Regions from separate parts of the Brucella sp. BE17 genome, predicted to be linked through region 4. Evidence: riboswitches for the same ligand, from Rfam matches in the RefSeq annotation. Region 4 holds a riboswitch; each other region holds the start of a gene.

Region 1 (5,613 bases), 320 kb from region 4:
GATGTCGACCTCGCCGGAGGCATCGTTGAGGAAGGCTACTCGCCGATCGAAGCCATGTGGGGTCGCCCGACCGTCGATATAAACGGCATTACCGGTGGCAATCAGGGACCGGGTGAACGCTCCGTCCTGCCGGGGGCGGCAACCACACGGCTGTCCTTCCGGCTGGTCGCCGGCCAAACGCCAGAAATGATCCGCCAGCGGTTCCGCAGCCATGTCGAACGGATGGTGCCGGAGAGTTGCCATGTCGAGTTCGAGGGCCAGGGCGGCAGTTCCGCAGTCATACTGTCGCAGCACAGCCCCTATTTAAAGGCTGCGACCCGGGGGCTTGAGAAGGAATGGGAAACGCCGGTCATTCTACGCGGTACAGGTGGCGCCATCCCCTTGGTCGAACAGCTCAGCGAGGCCTTGCAAACGGAATGCGTGGTTATCGGCTTTATTCTGCCTAGCGATGCTATCCACGCTCCTGATGAGCGCTACGATAGTGAGCGCCTTCGCCGCGGCGCAAGAAGCTGGGTCAGGATCTTCGAAGAGATACGGGCGCGGTTCCAAGTCGGGCCTAGGTGTTCAGTCCCCGCATCTGGTGTATCGGATTTAGGATGAAGCGATCTGGCTCTGAGGTCCAGACGTTATAGATGTATCCTCCTGGCCCAGCATCAATGTATAGACACAGAAGTGGCTTGTGTTTTCAAAAGCATGAAAACACAAGCTTTCAAGATTAACGCAGAAAACAAGTGTCGTTTGCGTACTGCTGACGCTCAAGACCACCGAAGCGGTGGTCTAGCATGTTCATGTCTGACTCCCGCTGCTCGGCCAGAACTAGGCCGAAAGCTCTCTTCTGATGATTTCTGCACCTGCACTTAAAGCGTCCAGTTTGCCTCGAGCTACTTTCCGAGGTAGCGGAGCCATCCCGCAATTGGTGCATGGATAGAGCTTGTCGGCATCAACGAACCGAAGTGCCTTTCGCAAAGTGCTGGCGACTTCCTCCGGAGTTTCAACCGTTTGAGTTGCGACGTCGATGGCCCCTACCATCACCTTTTTGCCTCGAAGGAGTTCAATAAGGTCAATGGGAACATGCGAGTTCTGACACTCTAGCGAGATCAGGTCGATATTCGACTTTTGTAGTTTGGGGAAGGATTCCTCATATTGACGCCACTCGGATCCCAGGGTCTTTTTCCAATCAGTGTTGGCCTTAATGCCATAGCCATAGCAAATATGGATGGCAGTTTCGCACTTAAGACCTTCAATTGCCCTCTCCAGGGTAGCGACACCCCAATCATTGACCTCATCAAAGAAGACGTTGAATGCCGGTTCGTCGAACTGGATGATATCGACGCCGGCAGCCTCCAGTTCCCGGGCTTCTTCATTGAGTATCCTTGCGAATTCCCACGCCAGTTTCTCACGGCTTTTATAATGGGCATCATAAAGCGTATCGATCATAGTCATAGGTCCCGGCAAGGCCCATTTGATAGGTTGCTGAGTTTGCTGACGTAAGAACTTAGCGTCTTCGACAAAAACCGGCTTTGGACGCGATACAGCGCCAACAACCGTCGGCACACTCGCATCGTAACGATTGCGGATTCTGACCGTTTCACGCTTTTCAAAGTCGACCCCGTCGAGGTGCTCAATAAACGTCGTTACAAAATGCTGGCGCGTTTGCTCGCCGTCACTGACGATATCAATGCCAGCCTGTTGTTGATCGTCCAAAGACAAGCGCAGAGCATCTTGCTTGCCCGCAATTAATTCATCATCCTGCAACTTCCAAGGCGACCAAAGTTTTTCAGGTTCTGCAAGCCAAGAAGGCTTTGGCAAACTGCCGGCGGTCGACGTAGGCAATAGTCTTTTCATGATAGGCAACCTTTTGTTTTGGCTCGTCAAAGGGTGTAGTTGGCAGACCACTGCTCAAGGACGGTCTTATACGGTTTAATGAAGTTCTCTTCAGCGAATTTTCCCTGCTCAACAGCAAGCCGGCCACGCTCTTCGCGATCATAGACCACGCGTGTTAGTGAATAGTCCTCATGCTTTAGACTTGGCTGAAAGCGATACCCAGCTACGGAATTGGCGTTGTAAATCTCAGGCCGATAGATTTTCTGAAAAGTTTCCATCGTGCTGATTGTGCCGATAAGCTCAAGATTAGTGTAGTCATTGAGGAGATCGCCAACAAAATAGAAAGCGAAAGGCGCAACACTGTTCGGCGGCATGAAGAAGCGAACCTGCAGCCCCATTTTTTGAAAGTACTGGTCCGTCGAAGATAATTCATTCTGCTGATATTCAACACCCAATACGGGATGGTGATTTCCAATGCGGTGATACGTCTTGCTGCTGGATGCACTCAAGCATATGACCGGCGGCTTACGAAAATGCTCTTTGTAAGCATGGGAATTGAGAAAACATTTGAACAGTTTTCCATGCAGATCGCCGAAGTCATCCGGAGCGCTGAATGCGGGGCGCCCCTTATTGTATTCGGGCAGCACGACGCTGAAGTCATAATCTCGAACATACGAAGAGAAATTATTCCCTACGATGCCTTCGACGCGTTGATTTGTCTTCCGATCGACGATATTCGTTTGCAAGATTTCAATCAGTGGGAAAGCATCCTGATTGTCTTCCGCATCAATATTCATCTCGACCGAAATGATTTCGAGTTCTACAGAATAACGATCGCCTTTGGGATTATCCCAATGCGCCAGAGCGTTGAAACGATTGTCAATCATCTTCAAGGTGTTACGGAGGTTCTCCTGGCGGTTCTCCCCTCTGGCCAAATTAGCGAAATTCGTCGTGATACGCGTATTGTCTGCGGGATGATAGTTCTCATCAAAACGATGGCTCTTGAGGCAGAACGTAAAAGCGTGACGCATCGCGATCCGCTGGCGATCGACGGCTGGCTTGCCCTTGGTGGCGACTGAAATTGCAGTTTGAGACATGGCTCACCCCGATGAGTTGGGGGCATGGGTCAGCGAACTCATAGCGATACATACCGCTACGCGGCCTTCGCTACGGCACACCGGGACACCCCGCCCGTGGACGTTATTTCACCAAGGCAGGTCTCCTGGCTCACGGCTATTGCTCTGGTCCGTCTTCCCAGGAAAAACCCCAGTGACATTGTGGACATAAGCTTGCCGCTTACAGTTGCGGGGGCAGCGCCGGCTTTCCCGAATGGGACGGGGCACCGACTTCCCTCTTAGCCCCGGCGTGTCGCAAACGACCACCGGAGAACCTAGGCATGGTGAACTTCCAGCATCTGACGCAGATTGTCAAGAGAACATAAAGAAATGTTTATATCTTTAAGTCATATATGATAATGTCAAATTATTCTGTATATGAAATTTTCATCCGCTTCCCGGCCCCTCATTGCCTAAATCCGGAGCTGTCCCACGACTATAGGCGGCGAGCCGACACGATATGCCACTGGCGCACAGCACGCATGGAAAGCGAAAAACAGATAACCCGCCCGGACCGCTCGCCTATTCTGGCCGCTGGCGGCGTGTCGGGAGCATATTTCCGCAAGGGTGATACCGTCGCTTCGTACATTGATTGGTACGGAAGGTTTGTTCTTTATATTCGGCCGCCAAGGCTGCTGATGCCCAAAGGTAGGTCGCGATGATGAAAGTTTAGAGCCGCAAATTGGCCGCCCCATGAGGAAAAATGCGCTTTAGCACTCCTGATCGTCTTTTAGGAAGTAGATGTCTGCGGCACAGATTTCTGTCTCATCTTCGCTTCCTTTGATGGAGCTATAATGAGCCGAAAATCCTCTTCTTAACTAAATCAATTTCGTCTCAAGGGTGATGCTCCGCCACAGTCTCTACAATAAACCAAAATAGAAACATTCAGCGTGCCGTATGGTAGCGTGCACATTCTACGGAGTTTGCGATGATGATTTTTAGCCTGCTGCCATATCGCGGCGCCAATCTTACCGGCACTGTAATATGGTTGAGATGGTCACCCATTCGCCGCGAGAACCGGGCAGGCCGTCGTCCACATCCAGTCTAACTTAAAACGGCAAACAGCAATTCAAGCTGCCAGCGCCTTTGCGTTTCACCATCCTCTAGCCTCATTTCTCATTGGGCGCTCAGATAACCACAATCTCGCCTCTGCTATCGCATGTGGCGCTGGGTGTCGTCACGGGACCGGCATAACCAGCCGGATAGCTGATCGTTACACCGGGCTTAGCGACAAAAATGTAAGGCCGTCATCAAGCGCAGCCAAGACATAGACTTTCATACCTACTTAACAAAATTGGAACGATCATAGGCCTTACGAGTTCAATAAGTGAACATTCATGCAGAGAGGAGAATTGTAATGGTCAAAACTACACTTCTGACAGCGGCGTGTGCACTCGTAATAAGCGTGCCAGCACTTGCGCAAACGGCGTCGCCGGATACCGCACCGATGCCAGCGACAGAGGCACCAGCCCAACAGGAAATGCCCGTTGCCACCAAGAACATGTTCGGTGCAGCATCAACAGAGGGCGCTGAGGCAAATACAATTGGCTTCTTAGAAGCAAAAGATGGGCAGGTTCTGGTATCCAGCTTCATTGGTCAAAGCGTTTATGAAAGTGACGCCACCGACGCTCAGTCAATCGGCAAACTCAATGATCTGATAATAAGCACTGAAGGCAAAGTCGAAGCCGCTGTTATCGGTGTTGGCGGGTTCCTTGGTATCGGCGAAAAAGACGTCGCCGTTAGCCCAGACGTCATGCAACTCGCTACGCGTAGCGATGGCAACACATGGCTGGTTCTAACCACATCTAAGGAGCAGTTGGATAGCGCTCCTGAGTTTGACCGGTCGAAGCACTTTCCGCAGGGTGTCGCAGACCCCAATGCCGCAAACGAACCTGAAGCAACCGCACCTGAAACACCTGCAACCGGCACAACGACGCCTGCTCCTGCACAGTAGACAGTAGATTTCCTGACTTACAACTCAATGGCGCATGAGCGCCATTGAGTATTACTAAACCTTAAACGACAAATATTTACCGATTAAATACCTGTAGAGAATACAAATATGGTTACCTCTACCATCTCAAAAAATGCAAGTCGAGTATAGCACACGCATGCTGATGCAGAGGCTGAGCTGGTCAAGGCTTACGTGCATACGCCGGTTATTGCTCACTGTCACCATCTGCTCGCCCAGCTTGCCGAATGCGGGTCGATGGGGAAATATGGGGGCAAGCTGTCGCGGCACTGTCTGACTGGGAAAAGGCGGCGCTAACCATGGCCGCTGATGGTAAAACTGGAAATTATGAACGGCCTGGTTGTCATTTGGCTAAAAATATTTCTGCTGTAAAGGCGGAAACAATCACTGATTGCCGCCAGTGATAATCTTGCGCAAGCAATAAAAAAAGCTTCAACTCAGAGTCTATACTCCACATAATTATCATTCAGGTGTATCAAAGAGTTGCAGTGAAAATACGCGACCCAGGTTTTGTGGCGGCCCGGCTTATTAGCTCGGCGTCACCGCTGAACCCGGTAAATAATGGCGAGGCAGGAAATTGTTGCCCTGTGAAGGTTGCTGTTCGTTGCAAGCCTTAAAAAAAATGCAGTATCGTTATGCACACGAGTGCGACCTACCTGCATAATTAGCAGGAACAATCTGTCACATTGTGGTCGGGACCGA
Region 2 (5,613 bases), 560 kb from region 4:
GCGGACGCCTTCCTGGCCAAACTTGTCGAGCTTGTCGATAGCGCGCAGCACATTGAGCCGCTTTGCGGCATTGCCCTCGCCTTCGAGGCCGATTGCATCGAGCACGCCGTCGAGCACCTTGCGGTTGTTGACGCGGATCACATAATCGCCGCGCTGAATACCCAGACGCTCCATCGTATCGGCCATCATCATGCACATTTCGGCATCTGCCGAGACATTGGGTGCGCCGACCGTATCGGCATCGAACTGCATGAACTGGCGGAAACGGCCCGGGCCCGGTTTTTCATTGCGGAAAACCCAGCCGTTGCGATAGCTGCGGTAAGGCTTCGGCAGGCTCTCGAAATTTTCGGCAAAGTAGCGCGCCAGTGGAGCCGTCAGATCGTAGCGCAGCGACAGCCATTGCTCGTCATCATCCTGGAATGAGAACACGCCCTCATTGGGCCGGTCCTGATCGGGCAGAAATTTGCCAAGCGCATCGGTGTATTCGATAAGCGGTGTTTCCACCGGCTCGAAACCATAAAGGTCATAGACTTCGCGGATGGTCGCCATCATTTTTTCGGCGGCGCGCAAATCATCCGGAACCCGGTCGACAAACCCGCGCGGCAAACGCGCTTTCATCTTGTCCGCTTTATCGGCCATTTTTCCTGCCTGATTGCTGATTATCCATGGATGCTGAAGAGGCCAGCAATCCGAATTGCCCGTTTCCTAACCGATCAGCACTGGTGCGGCAAGTGTGCTGGAGCGATTTGATGCTTACATAAGAGCGTTTAGGCTCATCATCAGGCTCCATGCAATGGTGGCACACGAGCAGACAGGATAATTAAGTTTGATCCCGGACTATTCGGCGGCAATGAGGGGTAAATCGCCTTGCGCGCCGGTTGCTATCTCGTACGGCATATCGAACTGTACCGGACGCAGCGAAATGTAACCGTTGCGGATATCCAGCACGTGCGAATAAACCTGCGCACCGTTTTCGAGAAGCGGAAGCTTGTCCTCATGCATGATGCTGATGACGATTGCCTGCGGGCAACGGCTTTTCAAAGCTTCATGAAAGCGCATCTTGGCAGCCGGATCGAGTGCACCGGTGGCTTCGTCAAGGAAGATGACCGATGGCTTATGAAGAAGGATACGCGCCAGCACGAGCTTCTGCTTCTGCCCGCCTGAAAGCACCATATCCCATGGCGAACCGTCCGCATCTGCCTCGTTCATGCGCTCGATAAATTCACCGAGCCCCGCTTCATGCAAGACGGCCGCAACGGCAAGATCGCTAAAATTATCGGCATCTCCCGGCAGTCCGACAAGCTTTTTCAACGAGACCGAAGGAAATTTGGCTTCCTGTGTCGCATAGAGCACGGAGGCGTTTTGCGGGAAGATGATTTCGCCTGCACCGTAAGACCAGAGACCATTCAGCGCCTTGATAAATGAGGTTTTGCCCGAGCCGGATTCACCGCGCATATAGACCCAATCCCCCGCACGAATATTGATCACCCCCGAGCGCAGGAACGGCGTTTCGGTGTCAGGCCCCTGCATGAGCGCCAGATTGCGGACCGACAGCCCGAAACGCGGATGCTGCGTAGCAAAGGCAAAGCGGTTGATGCCGGAGCGGGCATAAAATTGTGCCGGATCGCTCACATTTTCAATCGATTGCGCAAGGCCGGTAACGCGACCTGCATTGGCGCGCAAATTGGCGATGGCCGGCATAACCTGAATGAACCATGAGCAGTCATTGATCATGGCCGCGACCAGCTCAGCGCCCGTCACATAATTACGAAAATTCACGGCACCACTCATATAGGGAAGCAGGCCCGGTATATAGGCGATAATACGGTTGGAGAGAAAGCCATAGGCCTGCGAAAAGGCCAGATAACTCGCATCGAAGCGGTTGAGCTTATGCCACGTTTGATCGACATCCGTGTAAAGACGGTTGTTCACCGATTGCTGAACGGGTTCGCCTTTGGACGCGGAAATCTGGAAGCTGCGACGCAGAAGCGTGGTCCATTCTCCACGGTAGGAGCCTTCCGCCTGCTGCATGCGCAGGTTCAGCCGCTCAAGACGGCGACCAATCAAGACAGCTATCAGCGTGCCGAGCGGTACATAAAGCACGATGGCCGCAAAAGCGAGAAACGCGCCGCCATAGGCACCGAACAGTTCCAGCCCCTGAACCTCGGTTGACATTTCAATGAGTTTTTGCCCAACAAAAAAGCCGGACATCAGAACACCAACAATTCCTGTCACCAGACCAATGGCACCACCAGTCATGCCCTTGACCGATTCCTGCAGGCGCTGATCGACATTATCGATATGATCCTTGCCGCGGCCCTGCTGCAAATGGAAATGCGCGTGGCGTCCGTTCAGCATCGCGCTCGAGAACTGGTCGTTGAGCCATTTGCGCCATTTGCGATGCAAGGTCGTCGACAGAAAATGCCGCGAGCCGACGAGCATCACGTCCTTGGCAAGCATCAGTGCAATGAGAATGCCAGCGTTGGCTGCAATAGCCAGAAGCGGATGCTGCACCGGAGCCGTGTTGACGTTAACGATGGAGTTCATCATCAGGCCGGAGGCCTCGGCCACCCAGACCGTCGTCTTGCTGACGATTGCTGTCAAAACAAAGATCGCGATGGTTAGCGCCCAGGCTTCTTTCCAGCGGTCCGAAACCCAGTAGGCGCGCATCAGCCCCCAGAAGGATGTCATTGAAGCCATGGCAGACCGTTCCCCTGTCTGCAGGGTATGCCGATCTGTCTGCCGTATTTGCTTCAATTGATCACCTCGCTCAAGCCACTGCGATAACGCGCTGTAACATATTGCAACAAAGTGTGCTTAACACAGTATTAATAGTCAATACAAAACGCGAGCACATAAGGGTGAGTTCTATGCCTGAGAGGGCCAATAGATTGAAAACACTGAGCTATAATAATCACTAATTAACCAAAAAAACTTTCCCGAAAGTCCAGGTTTTCGATGAGTCCATTGTTACAGAAAATAAAATTCAAACGATTTGACCTTTCCCTCGCTGCGCAAATCACTTTAACATTTAAAGATATAAAGATTTCTTTATATGATATTGACACGACATCAGTTCTCGCTCACACTAAAGTAATCGTGGTCCTCGCCGCCAATCGGGTGGCGAGGCTAAGAGGGAATCCGGTGCGTTAGGTATTTATATTAAACACAGGTCCGGAGCTGCCCCCGCAACTGTAAGCGGCGAGCCGACATTCATTTCAAGTCACTGGAATGCGTATTCCGGGAAGGCGAATGAAGGCTTTGACCCGCAAGCCAGGAGACCTGCCATGATGCAGTAACGTCCACGGGCGGGGTGTCCCGATGTGTCGCAGCAACCGCGCTTCAGCGGGCGGTTTTGCGTTGCACGCATCCTAAAGCCCCTGCCCCAACCTGAATCGGGGTAAACAGTCATGTCAAACGCCACCATCGCTACCGCCACGCTGGGCGTGCCGCGCATCGGCCGCCATCGCGAACTTAAATTCGCGCTTGAATCCTACTGGTCGGGCAAGAGCGACGCATCGCAGCTCCTGGATACGGCAAAAGCGCTCAGAGCCGCCAACTGGCTCGAGCAGAAACAAAGCGGTATCACAAAAATTCCATCGAATGATTTCTCGCTCTATGACCATGTGCTCGATACGGTCGCCATGGTGGGTGCCATTCCATCCCGTTATGGCTGGACCGGCGGAGAGGTCTCACTCGACACTTATTTTGCCATGGCACGTGGGCTCGAAGGTGAAGCTCCATCCTGCGGCCATAACCATCACGAGCACAGCTCTTCAGGTGTGACCGCAATGGAAATGACCAAATGGTTCGACACAAATTATCATTATTTGGTGCCGGAACTGGCAGACGATCAGGAGTTCGCGCTCTCAAGCACCAAAATTCTAGATCATTTTCTGGAAGCCAAGGCGCTAGGTGTCCATACGCGCCCTGTTCTACTTGGCCCTGTGACATTGCTGAAACTCGCCAAACCGACGACGCCGGGCTCCAACCCGCTTACGCTGTTGCCGAAACTGTTGCCGGTCTATGTGCAAATTCTGCAAAAGCTGGCAGGCGCTGGCGCAGACTGGGTGCAGATCGACGAACCCGCACTTGTTCTGGACTTGATCCCCAACGAACTGGCGGCCTATGAACTCGCATACAGGCACCTGGCATCTGACGCCCACCCAAAAATCATGTTGACGACCTATTTCGGCGCGCTTGGCAACAATCTCGATACGGCCCTGTTACTGCCCGTAGCAGGACTGCATGTCGATCTGGTCCGTGCGCCGGAACAGCTTGCAGACATCGCTGCAAAGATAAGTCCTGAACAGGTTTTGTCACTTGGCGTTATCGACGGACGCAATATTTGGCGCTCCGATCTCGTTTCGATCATCGACCGGATAAAGCCGATCTTCGAGCAGCGCGGTTCCCATGCAATCGAGATTGCGCCATCCTGCTCGCTTCTGCATGTGCCGATTGATCTGGATCTCGAAGATGCGCTCGACGCGGATTTAAAAAGCTGGCTTGCCTTCGCCAAGCAGAAGATCGATGAACTGACCGTTCTTGGCAAGGCGCTGGCGTCGGGAAAAAACACCGTGCTGCCGCAACTGGAAATTGCAAGCGAGGCCATCGTCGCACGAAAAGCGTCCACAAAGGTGCACGACAAGAATGTCGAAAAGCGCATCGGCTCCATCGATCAATCCATGCTGCGCCGCACTGGCGCTTTTGCCGAGCGCCAGAGACTTCAAAGCGAAAAACTCGGCCTGCCGCGTTTTCCGACTACCACCATCGGCTCCTTTCCGCAGACGCCTGAAGTTCGCAAGGCACGCGCCGCCCATAACAGGGGTGAGCTCGGCGACAGTGATTACGAGGCCTTCCTCCGCACCGAAACCGAAGCAGCCATCCGCTGGCAGGAAGAAATCGGTCTTGATGTGCTCGTGCATGGTGAATTCGAGCGCAACGACATGGTGCAATATTTCGGGGAGAAACTCTCCGGCTTCGCCTTTACCAAACATGCCTGGGTGCAGAGCTACGGCTCGCGCTATGTGCGCCCACCGATCATTTTCGGCGATGTTTCTCGGCCTCAACCGATGACGGTCGGCTGGTGGCGCTATGCCCAGTCTCTGACCGCCCGTCCCGTCAAAGGCATGCTGACCGGGCCGGTCACAATCCTGAACTGGTCATTCGTCCGCGACGATATTCCTCGTGCTGCCACCTGCCGCCAGATTGCGCTCGCCATCCACGACGAGGTCAGCGATCTGGAAAAAGCGGGGGCGGCAATGATCCAGATCGACGAGGCGGCCTTGCGGGAAGGCCTGCCCTTGCGGCGGTCGGAATGGAAGACCTATCTCGACTGGGCGGTTGAATCTTTCCGTATCTGTTCAAGCGGCGTGGTCGATCAAACCCAGATCCACACCCATATGTGCTATTCGGAATTCAACGACATCATCGACGCGATTGCGGCCATGGATGCGGATGTGATTTCCATTGAGACCTCGCGCTCACGCATGGAACTGCTTGATGCATTCAACGCGTTCAAGTATCCAAACGAGATCGGGCCCGGCGTCTATGACATTCATTCGCCACGCGTACCGGACGTAAGCGAGATGACCGATCTTTTATCACTGGCCC
Region 3 (5,613 bases), on a different replicon from region 4:
CGCGACGAAAAAGTCCCGGCAAGCACCAGGTCCGGTTTCATCAGGAAGATTTCCTCCGCCTGCGCATGGTTCATCGGCAGACGTTCCGCCTTCTCGCTCATCACCGAGAGCATGGCATCGCGCGAAAGATAGGAGACCGATTGCAACTGCCCTTCACCCGCAAGCAGCATCGCCAGTTGGTCGGTACAGACATTGATCGATACAACGCGTTTTGGCACCGCTTGCGCCTTGGCTGCCAAGGGCGTGAACAGGACGCAACAGAGCGCAAGCCCAAGCCTGCTCCGGACAGTCCCTGTTCGTTTTTTCATGTGTGCATACTCGCAATCAGAATTTCCGGGTTAGCCCGATATTAAAAGTGCGTCCCGGTGCAACATAGTCCTTTACCGTCTGATATTGCTTGTCGAAAATATTCTCTACCGATAATTTGAGTTGCGAACGATCATCAAGGGCATAGAGCGCTACAATATCCGCCGTCATATATTGTCCGAGCTTGGTGGTATTGGCGGCGTTGCTATAGCGCGAACCGCCGTAAAGCAGCCGCGCCGTCAGATCGAGTTTTTCGAGGGCCAGGAAATTGACTTCTGCCGTAGCCTTCACCCGTTCGCGATAAGGAAGGTCATGATCGGTTTCCTCATCAATGGCCCGCTTGAGATCGATGGAGCCTTTCACGCCCCAGCGGTTACTGAAGCGATGCGAAAGGCTTGCCTCGAAACCTGTTATTCGCGCCTTTGACACGTTGAACGGTGTGAAGCTAGGCGCGCTGGCAATGATCGCATTGTCAAGCCATGTCTGATAAAAGGCCAGATCAAGACTGGTCTTTTCCGTTGCCTTCCAGTTGAGGCCTATTTCGTAGGACCGTGACTTTTCCGGCTGCAGATCAGGGTTTGAGGCAGGCGGATAACCGGGGGTTGGCGGATAATATAGCTCGTTGAAGGTCGGCGCTCGAAAGCCTGTACCGAATGACGAGCGCAGCACGAGATCGGGGACGAGTTCATAGCTTGCGCCCAGATTATAGGTGGTCACATCGCCGAACTGTTCGTTGTGATCGTAACGCACACCGCCATCAAAACGCAGCGCTTCATATTCCAGCGAATATTGAGCGAACACGGCTGCAAGGTCGCGGCTCGTCACGGCGTAGGATGTGGTTGAATTGACATCTTCGCGATAGGCTTCGATACCGCCGGTCAGGTTGTGCAAAACCTTACCTGTCTCAAACCGTTTTTCGGTCGAGGCAAAGACGCCATAACGTTTCGTCTCGAAACGGTCGGAACCCGGAACGCCTTTGCGAAAATCGCGGCTCTTGTCGATGCCAGTGCTCAATTCCAGTGTCGAAGACCAGTCCTCACTATGATCGAAACGCGCGCCGAGCTTGCCATTGAAAGCCGTGCTATCGCCCTCATTGGAATAGGGATAGGCTCCATCATACTGGTTGCGGCCACGGCTAAAAAGTCCATCCGTATAGATACGGCCCCAGTCGAAATCCCTCCCAAGCGCAAAATTGAACGACCCCTGTACAAAACCGTCGCGGTCGTCCTCATGGCCTGATTTTTCCGGCGTGGTAAAATCATAACCCTGCGTGCCGGTTACGGCAGCACCCAAAGCATAATCGATCCCGCTTTCGCTGCGCCCCTGTATCGAGCCGGATGCATAGCCACCCCATGGATGCGTAACGCCCGTTGTCAGACTACCGCACCATGGTCGCTCGCCGCAAGCGCCGCCCTCATTGGTGATGATGTTGATAACGCCCCCCATAGCATCAGCGCCGTATTGCGCGGAATGGGCACCCTTTGCGATCTCGATACGGTCGATGGACGTGAGTGGAATATTTGAAAGCGCGGTAGCACCAGAAGTAGCGGATGCCGAGCGCACGCCATTGACCAGTATTACAACCTGCTTGGATGACAGGCCGCGCACATAAAGATTGGAGCTTGATCCCCGTCCGCCATTGGTCGTGATCGAAACGCCGCTATAGCTATTGAGCAGAGTTTGCAGGTCGGGAGCTGCTGAATGTTTAATCGCCTCACGATTAATGACCGTCACCGACGATGTGGAGCGTTGCAGCGACGTGGCGCGGCGCAAGGGCGTCACCACAATCGTATCGAGCGAAACCACATCCTCAGTGTCTGGCAGGGATTGGGCGTGGCTTTCAAGCGACATGAAAAACCCAGGAACCGCAAAGCCCAAGAGCGGTGCCACAACGAGAGTAGAGCGAAAACTATGCATCTTGCATTCCCTGCATAACAACCGCAGGATAAGGAAATGACGGCAAAAGCGGTCCTCATCCGGCGGCAACATTTTTCAATGTCACCGCTACGGAAAGCCGCGCCCGGACACACCCCGTATCCAAGCATAGGTGACCGGATACGGCAGGTCTCCTGACTCCCGGGTCCTAGCCTCTCTTCCACCTTCCCGAGTGCGACATACAGCACTCAGTGGTCTGTCGCTTGCGCGACCATGAAAGATTGCTCTCCGGTTACAGTTGCGGGGGCAGTCGCGGAATTGCCGGATCGGCATCACCGTGTTCCCTTTTCATCCACCATCATGGCAGAACCGTTTCCTGCCTCAAGCGATAGCAAGGGTGTCGGGGATAAGCAATCTATCAACATCAGGGAAATAAAGTGTCGCGGGTGCCGGTTTGGTGAAACAGAGGGGTAGCGCCGACAGCACCCGCTGGCTGTCGAAAAACGGCGCCACTAAAAGATCGCGCTTGTGCGCTCGACAGATAAATGGAGCCGGGATACCGATTAGGGCCAAGGCATCCCGGGACGACAGCGCTGGTGGACGCCGCCGACAATCACATTACTAGCAATGTGGAGCGGGACGTTCTTTGATTTCAATCAAACACCGGATAAAAATCACGAAAAGAAATTGAATTTCTTCCGAACATGTTTTCAACGCAGGTTTATTGGGGTGGCCTACACCGACCCCAGCTTTTCTTAAAAAAATCTGAAACACTCTTAAGCTTTGGATCGGAAAGAAAACCCTGACGGAACAGGATACTGCCCTTCACTCCGGGTAGCTTTTCATTGAACTCCAACTGGCGCTTTAGCTCGCTGACGCCCTCGCCTGTTTGCCAGTCCGGTTCGGAGGACGTCACGGTGCCAGCCCTGTAAAGAGCCATGCCGATATAGAGATCGGTCTTCGTGTCGCGCACCGTGTCGGCCCACCATTGGACGATTGTATCATAAGGAACATCGTCGCGAGCGAACGACCAATAGACCTGCGGTGCGATATAGTCGATCAGTTCCTCTTTGACCCAGCGCCGTGTGTCAGCAAAATCACCGTCATAGTTGGTCTTGCCAGCGCGCGTTGCCGAACCGGTCGGATCGTCCGCACGGTTGCGCCACACGCCACCCGGACTGATGCCAAAGCGCACATTCGGGCGGATCGACTTGATGCGTTCGGAAACCTCGCGCACCAGCATGTAGGTGTTGTGACGTCGCCAGTCGTAACGCGTAGAAAACGACGTCCCGAAACGGCGATAAGTCGCCTTGTCGTCAAGCGGTGACCCGGCGGTTTCATAGTAGAAATAATCGTCGAACTGAATGCCGTCGACATTGTATTTCTGTACTACCTCGGCGGTAATGTCGCTCACCCATTTGCGAACAGCGGGGATACCTGGATCGAGCACATAGCGATCTGCCGAAACACCCGCCCATTCAGGTCTGGTCTGATAGATACTCGGCGGTGAATCGCCAGCTGCATTCTTCAGCGCCTTGCGGGTCGATGGCTTGATGTCCATCGATATCCGATAGGGATTGAGCCAGGCATGCAGTTCGATGCCGCGCTTGTGCGCCTCATCGATTGCAAACTGCAGTGGATCGAAACCGGGATATTTGCCAAGCCTGCCGGTGAGATACGATGACCATGGCAGATAGGAAGAAACATAGAATGCATCGGCTGCCGGAGACACCTGAAAGATGACGGCATTGATGCCGTGTTCTTTTGCCTCGTCGAAAAGGCGCACCAGTTCGCGCTTCTGCCGCTCAACGCGCTTTGCGTCATCCGCAATATTGGCCGACGCTTTCGACGGCCAGTCCAGATTGAGGACCGTGGCGATCCAGCTTGCATGAAAGGCATCGCAAACAACAGGCATTCATATTCCATAAGCTAGTGTGGCTTTGAATCCAAAAATCGATCAAAGCCTTGCTCCAAAGTGAGACGAATTTCAGTTTAGCCACGCTAGGGATAATTGCATAAATATGCTCAGCCCGTCTGATGCCCCGTCGTGCTCTCGATGTCCACCCGGAAGAATACCGGCTCAAGCGGGCGCTCTGACCCTTCTCTGGTGACCGTCTTGGTATAGGCCGGCTCCCACCATGTTGCATCCTTCGACATCAGCTTCGCGATTGCAGCCTTTTCTTCCTCCAGTCCGAGCTCACGATAACGCCCGCGCACGACAACCGTACTCCACTGGGTGCGCGATGCGATGTCGTCAAACAGGATGCACACCGCATCATTACGGCGCATCGCATCGATTTTCTGACCTTCGGTTGTGAAGGAATAAAGTGAACCGCCGCTAAAGCGAAACCCCATCGGAACAATAACCGGAGCATTATCCAGAACATAGGCGAGACGCCCGACATGCGTCTGCTGGATCATGTTTCTGATATCGTAGTCCGACATTTCCTTGATGATCATGGCACGCCTCCTGAACATTCCCAGTCTACAAAAACCCGGACAATTTAACCTTGACTGTAATCAATCAAACGAAGAGCCGACCTTCGGCGATCTTGATTGCCGTGCCGCCGATGCGCGCGCTGACGAGTTTCTGCTTTTCCACATCGATTTCAAGGCGAATACGCGACGGGCGCCCCATTTCCATACCCTGTTCGATCCACCATTGCGAACTGCCGTCCAACGGCTTGTCGTTCTGTTGGATCAAGCCTGCAAAAGCCGCGACCGCCGAACCCGTCGCCGGATCTTCATAGATATTGGAACCTGTCACAAACATACGCGCATGAAAATTGCTGTCGAACAGAATAGTATCACGGCAATAGACGTAGATCGGCAAAGGACGATCACCGACATGCGGCAGGCTTTCCGCTACATAAACCGGATCAATTGCCACTTTGGCCGCAGCGATCAAATTATGCACTGGCACCAGAAGATAAGGCGTTCCGGCACTCCACACGGCGGGAACATGGTTTTCAAAACCGATTTCGTGGGTTCCAAGTCCGACGGCCGCCGCTGCTTCTTCCTTTTCCACCCGTACATCTAGCTTTTCCGGCAAGCGCGGCAGATCGAATTCCGCAAAGGCGCTGCCTTCGTCCAAAATGACCCCACACCGCACAATTCCGACTTTTTCTTCCAGCGTAATGAGCCGGTCTGCCTCCTCGCCCACATCCTGACGCCGCGCCAGTGAGACAGCGGCTCCCACCGTTGGATGGCCTGCGAATGGCAGTTCGTAATCGGGCGTGAAAATGCGCACAGCCGCCTCATGAGCAGGATTTTCAGGCGGCAGAATAAAAACTGTTTCTGAAAGATTGAATTCCCGCGCTATCGCCTGCATGCGCGCATCACTCAGCCCCTCACAATCATGAAGAACGGCCAGCGGATTTCCAGCAAGAGCCTTGTCGGCGAAAATATCGAAAACTTCATAGAAACGGCCGG
Region 4 (5,613 bases):
AACAGCCTCGCCTCAAGGCAGCATTGGCAAAGGACTGATCACACGGCCCGCAAGTGTGCCGCGGGCTTCTGTTGCATTTTGCCCGGCGCACAATAGCGGATATGGCAACCTTCCGCGCCGCTATGCTCTATTTCAACCTCGACACCGAAAACACGACGGATAAGTGCGGCGCTTAACACATCGCGTGGCGACCCCAGCGCCACGATCTGCCCCTTATCCATCACAGCGATACGGTCGCAGAACATGGCTGCATGGTTGAGATCATGGAGTGCCGCCATCACCGTCAGACCTTGCCGTTTGACCAGATCGAGCAGTCCGATCTGGTGGCCGATATCGAGATGATTGGTCGGCTCGTCGAGAAGCAATATCTGAGGTTGTTGCGCAAGCGCGCGGGCTATATGCAGGCGCTGACGCTCCCCGCCGGAAAGCGTGTGCCAGTAGCGCCGTTCCAGATGCGCCATATCCACATTGATGAGGGCGCTTTCCACAATGACATCATCCTGTGCCGACCAGGGTGACAAAGCACCAAGATAGGGCGTACGGCCAAGCTCAACCGCCTGACGCGCCGTGATACGCTCCATCGTTTCTGCCTGCTGCTCCACCAGCGCCAGACGCCTTGAAACCTCGCGGCGGCTTAATTGCGCGATAGACGTATCGCCTAATAGAACAGTGCCGGACCGCGGACGCCTGATCCCCGACAGAAGAGATAGCAGGCTTGTCTTGCCGGACCCGTTCGGCCCGATAATACCGAGAAACTCGCCCTCTTGAACGTCAAGGCAAACCCCACGCAAAATTTCGATCCCGCCCGCCGACCATGAAACGCCTTGCGCTGAAAGCATCATGAACGCCCCCGCCTTTGCCCCAGCAGCAGCGCGAAGGCAGGCGCTCCAACCAGTGCGGTTACAACACCGATAGGTAAAACCTGCCCTGGAACGATGATGCGCGACACGATATCGGCAGCGATCATGAAGATTGCTCCAATCAAGGCGGCAGCCGGCAAAAGTGCACCGTGGCGCACACCGACAAGCATGCGTGCGGCATGCGGAATGACAAGGCCGATAAAGCCGATTGAGCCGACGATCGAGACCATCACCGCCGTCATCAGTGCGCAGACACCAATCAGCATAGCATAGACGCGGCGCACTGGAATGCCGAGAGATGCTGCCGATTCCGCACCAAAAGTGAAGGCGTCGAGGGCGCGCGCATGCCAAAGACAGACAAAGAGGCCGACCAGGCAGGCGGGCAAAGCCAACGTCACATCGGGCCAGCGCACGCCGGAGAGATTGCCCAACAACCAGAACATGATGCCTCGAGCCTGTTCGGCATTGGCGGCTTTGGTCACGATGAAGGATGTCATGGCATTGAAAAGCTGCGAACCGGCTATACCTGCCAGAATGATAGCCGCACTGCCGCGCCCCGCTTTCATGGCCAGAAGCGACACCAGGACAAAGGCAATGATCGCGCCGATGAAGGCCCCGAAGGAAAGGCTCAACACACCACCGCCTACGCCCAGAATGGCGATACTGACCGCACCGGTAGAGGCGCCTGCGGAGATGCCCAGAATATAGGGATCGGCCAGCGAATTGCGCAAAAGTGATTGCAGAACCACGCCCGACATCGCAAGGGCCGCACCACAGCAGGCTCCCACCACAGCACGGCTCAGGCGATAGCTCCAGACGATGCCCTCATCGATCGGGTCGAGCGGATAGCCCGCCTGCCACAACCGATTGGCAACCGTCTTTGCCACCACATCAAGCGGAATCGCGGTTTCGCCGATAGAAGCGCCCAGCCAAAGTGCGACAAGAAGCAGGATCAGCGCCAGTATGGCAGCGCCGATCCTGTTGTTTCGTGGCAATCTTGCCGTGGCGGGCTGGGCCGTCATTGATTGAGATCCGAATCGGCAATGGCCGCGGCCAATGTCTCGATCCCCTCGACCACACGCTGCGAAGCACTCATCGATTGCGCGTCCACATCAAAGACGTGGCCATTCTTGACCGCAGGCATCAGGCTTGTCACCGGATCGCTTTTCAAGAACTCATGTTTGACGGCAATATCATCGGCCGGATAACGTCGACGGTCGAGTTTGGCCGCCACGATCATCGTTGGATTGGATTTGGCAACAGTTTCCCAGCCTATGGTCGGCCATTCTTCTTCACTTGTTATAACATTCCCAATACCAAGTGCCGAGAGAATATAGGCCGGAGCGCCGAACTTACCGCCAATATAGGGATCGGCGTCAATTTGCGTGCTGGAAAACCAAACCGCGGCCGACAGTTTCTTACCTGACGCTGCGATTTTTTTGCGTGCTGCGTCCTCACGTGCCTTGAGATCGGCGATCAGCTTCTCACCACGATCCTGCACGTTGAAGATTTCGGCCAGTTCACTGATTTCCTGATAGACGATGTTCATGGTGAAAGGGGCTGTTCGTACACCATCACCACCGCCGGAATTATCTTTGCCCACGCAATCGGCGGGCGATGTATAGGCGGCAATCCCCAGTTCCTCGAACTGCTCGGGCTTCGCAACAATGCCGTTCGGGCCAACATGCCACTGAAAGTCAGCCGTCACCAGATCGGGCTTTTGTCCCAGAACGCTTTCAAAACTTGGATCGTTTTCGGCAAGGCGCTTGACCTTGGCGTTGACCTCCTCAAAACCTTTCAGCACCGGGCCGAACCACACCGCCGTACCGACAACCTTGTCGCCAAGACCGAGGCTGTAGAGTATTTCGGCACTGCTCTGGCCGACCGCGACCGCGCGGGCGGGTGCCTGTTTGAAGGTTACATCGCGACCGCAATTTTTCAGCGTCAGCGGATATTGGGTTTCTGCCGCCTGAAGGGTTGCTGCGCCTGCAAGGAAAGTAAAAGCGCCGAATGCGGCACCAAGTGCCGCCTTGCCGATAATTTTCATGGAAATCCCCGAAATGATGAGAAAAAGCCCGCGTTAAACAGACACGCAGGCGCAGACGGAAGAGCGCGCGAAGCAAACCGACATATCCGGGGATATGCATGAAAAGAAAGGCAGGCGTCTTTCGACGCGATGTGCTGTCATAACCGGCTCCTGCTCCGGGCTTCCCCGCCCGTGACGATGGACACAATCTAGACGGCAGGTCTCCTGGCTCACGGACAAGATGCTGTTCATCTGCCTTCCCGTGCTGCTCGCACAGTGACATGACGCTTTTGACGTCACGAGGATGAACAGCAATCCGCTTACAGTTGCGGGGGCAGCCACGGTCTCGGTCCCTTTTGGGTCGGCCTCACCGTGTTCCCTATTAATCCCCTTCGCTCTCGGTCGGGGAACCGTCGTAATGGTATTATGTCGCGGTCATGCCCGGGTCAAGGGAGGAGCGCAACAATCAAGAGCCTACGACCCATACCGTCGCAGCAAAGGACAGAAATCAAAAATCTGGGAGAAAATGGTACGGTCGGTTGGAGTTGAACCAACGACCTCAGGAGCCACAATCCTGCGCTCTAACCAACTGAGCTACGACCGCGTACCGTTGCCGGATATTTCCACCTCAGCGGCACCGACAGGGGGTCACATACGGAGAATCGATCCATATTGCAAGAGATTATAGCGCTCTTTTTGAGAAATACCCCATCATCAAACCTGCCGCCATTTTCCCAAGACCACCATATATAATCGCAACAAAGTTCGCGCCCTTCAAAATTGCGCCTCGCGCATTAACTAAGGCAACAGAAAAACTGGCTCATATCCATTGGCAATATGGACCCAGGCGCATGACAAGCTTATTAATAAGACGTTAATAAAAGCCTTAAACGGCCAAAAGGACAGATAGGACCGGTATGTCTGGACCATACCCATTCATTGATATCGCCGCGCTGGATGACATCCGCGAGGGCTTTGTCCGGGGCGACGCACAGATCGTGCTCGACCACGTTCTGTCAGGCGTATTGTGGGCTAACGGTGCCGGTGCAAAACTACTGGGCTTTGATCGTATCGAGACGTTGATTGGCAGCGAACCGCAATTGCCTGTCGCTGCTCGCCGCCAGATCGCCACTGCCAGCGCGGATGCAGGGGCCGGGCCGCGCAGCGTTTCAGTACGTCTTGAAACCGGCCTGCGCTCGGAATTAACACAGCTTAAAATTTCCACCATAACGCTTCCGGACGGCGTGATCGGCCTGCTTTTGACCAGCAGCACCCCGGCAACATCCACTCCAAACACACAAGATGATGCAGTCATTGCCGGCCTTGGTGATAAAGAAACGCATGTTGCTCTGCTCGATGCTGACGGAAATATTCTCGCATCAAGTCCACATTTTTCCTCACTCGATATCACAGCCACAACACTGGAAGATTTGGTTATAGAAGCAGCGGATGCCGACGACCGGCTCGTCAAGCGCCGCATTCGCGCCGGAAGTCACTCAGTGCCGGGCGCCGTCGCCCGTCTTGCAGATACACCGCCCAAGCATCTTCTTTGCATCGTAGCCCCGGCTCCGGCGCTCAATTCCACACCCTCTGTAGCAGCGGATGCGTCCTTGCCGGAAAAACCCAACCGGCAAAGTTTCCGGTTCGATCCCGCATCCCCCCCGGCCCGCTTCATCTGGAGAACTGATGCCGACGCTGTATTTAGTGAAATATCGCCGGAATTCGCCGCTACAGTCGGTCCAAATGCCGCTGATGTGACCGGGCGGCGCTTTGGCGATGTCGCCACCGTTTTCGGTTTTGACACGGAAGGCACCGTTGCAGCGCTGCTGACAAAACGCGACACATGGTCAGGCAAACGGCTGATGTGGCCCGTCGAAGGCACCAGCCTGCGCGTGCCGGTGGAACTCGCCGCTCTTCCGGTCTATTCGCGCGACCGCGTCTTTAACGGCTTTCGCGGCTTTGGCCTCGTACGCCCGGAGGGCGCGGTGGAAGACCCCGAGCAGATCGGCCTGGCACTAGCTGGTAACAATGCACCAAAGCAGGCGCCGAAACCCGTCATCACGGAAGAAACCATTGAAGACGGGGCGTTGGCGCTAACGCAAGAAGTCGCCAATGACGACAGTCCGGAAAAAATTACGCCGCCACGCAGCGCGCTCAGCCGGGAATCGGATGCAATCGCCAGCCTGTTGAAAGCCTGCGCGCAAGAAAAGGTCGCAAGCGACGAGCAAAAGCAGAAGCTGCGTGCGCGCGAACACCGCTCTGAAGGTGGACTGACCGACACCGAACGCAATGCTTTTCGTGAGATCGCCGAGCGCCTGCGCCAACAAGGATTTTCCGCGACGCCTGCGGAAACTGTCGTGGAAGATCAGCCCGCCGAGACAATCACGCCGGACAACGTCCATTTTCTAGCCGAAGACGAGCAGCCTGAAAAAGAAACTGCCCTTCTCGCAAATCTTCCCCTGCCGGTGATTATTCATAGCGGTGACAACGTCCACTACGTCAACGAGGCGTTGCTCGATCTCACCGGCTATCGAAACCTTGAAGATATACGGGATGCTGGAGGCATCGATGCGCTTTTCAACAGCGAAAGCGATGACCAGCAACAGACTGGCAATCAAGGCCAGGGCATGATCCTACGCCGTGCCGATGGCAGCGAACAGGCGGTTGATGCGCATCTCAATGCAATTGCGTGGCGCGGCGCGCGCGCCCTTATGCTGAGCCTGATGC

What was found. A riboswitch is a leader RNA that binds a small molecule or an ion and turns the genes downstream of it on or off. The one in region 4 is predicted to bind cobalamin.
Positions count from the first base shown of each region.
Region 1: another riboswitch for cobalamin. It lies ahead of AAIB41_RS13880 (DUF1852 domain-containing protein); the one in region 4 lies ahead of AAIB41_RS12495 (ABC transporter substrate-binding protein).
Region 2: another riboswitch for cobalamin. It lies ahead of metE (5-methyltetrahydropteroyltriglutamate--homocysteine S-methyltransferase); the one in region 4 lies ahead of AAIB41_RS12495 (ABC transporter substrate-binding protein).
Region 3: another riboswitch for cobalamin. It lies ahead of AAIB41_RS05745 (TonB-dependent receptor); the one in region 4 lies ahead of AAIB41_RS12495 (ABC transporter substrate-binding protein).

Region 1 covers NZ_CP154468.1:541,008-546,620, reverse strand. The annotation lists gene AAIB41_RS13890 (M20/M25/M40 family metallo-hydrolase) at 1-600, shown strand, start outside; gene AAIB41_RS13885 (methionine synthase) at 817-1,845, opposite strand; gene AAIB41_RS13880 (DUF1852 domain-containing protein) at 1,872-2,855, opposite strand; cobalamin riboswitch at 3,019-3,233, opposite strand; gene AAIB41_RS13875 (PRC-barrel domain-containing protein) at 4,297-4,893, shown strand.
Region 2 covers NZ_CP154468.1:787,928-793,540, forward strand. The annotation lists gene hisS (histidine--tRNA ligase) at 1-639, opposite strand, end outside; gene AAIB41_RS14975 (ABC transporter ATP-binding protein/permease) at 838-2,700, opposite strand; cobalamin riboswitch at 3,084-3,305, shown strand; gene metE (5-methyltetrahydropteroyltriglutamate--homocysteine S-methyltransferase) at 3,411-5,613, shown strand, end outside.
Region 3 covers NZ_CP154467.1:1,176,651-1,182,263, forward strand. The annotation lists gene AAIB41_RS05740 (ABC transporter substrate-binding protein) at 1-308, opposite strand, end outside; gene AAIB41_RS05745 (TonB-dependent receptor) at 325-2,157, opposite strand; cobalamin riboswitch at 2,348-2,570, opposite strand; gene AAIB41_RS05750 (family 10 glycosylhydrolase) at 2,903-4,096, opposite strand; gene AAIB41_RS05755 (pyridoxamine 5'-phosphate oxidase family protein) at 4,207-4,641, opposite strand; gene AAIB41_RS05760 (PhzF family phenazine biosynthesis protein) at 4,706-5,613, opposite strand, start outside.
Region 4 covers NZ_CP154468.1:223,820-229,432, reverse strand. The annotation lists gene AAIB41_RS12510 (mannitol dehydrogenase family protein) at 1-38, shown strand, start outside; gene AAIB41_RS12505 (ABC transporter ATP-binding protein) at 39-842, opposite strand; gene AAIB41_RS12500 (iron ABC transporter permease) at 839-1,882, opposite strand; gene AAIB41_RS12495 (ABC transporter substrate-binding protein) at 1,879-2,907, opposite strand; cobalamin riboswitch at 3,084-3,316, opposite strand; tRNA gene AAIB41_RS12490 (tRNA-His) at 3,414-3,490, opposite strand; gene AAIB41_RS12485 (PAS domain S-box protein) at 3,804-5,613, shown strand, end outside.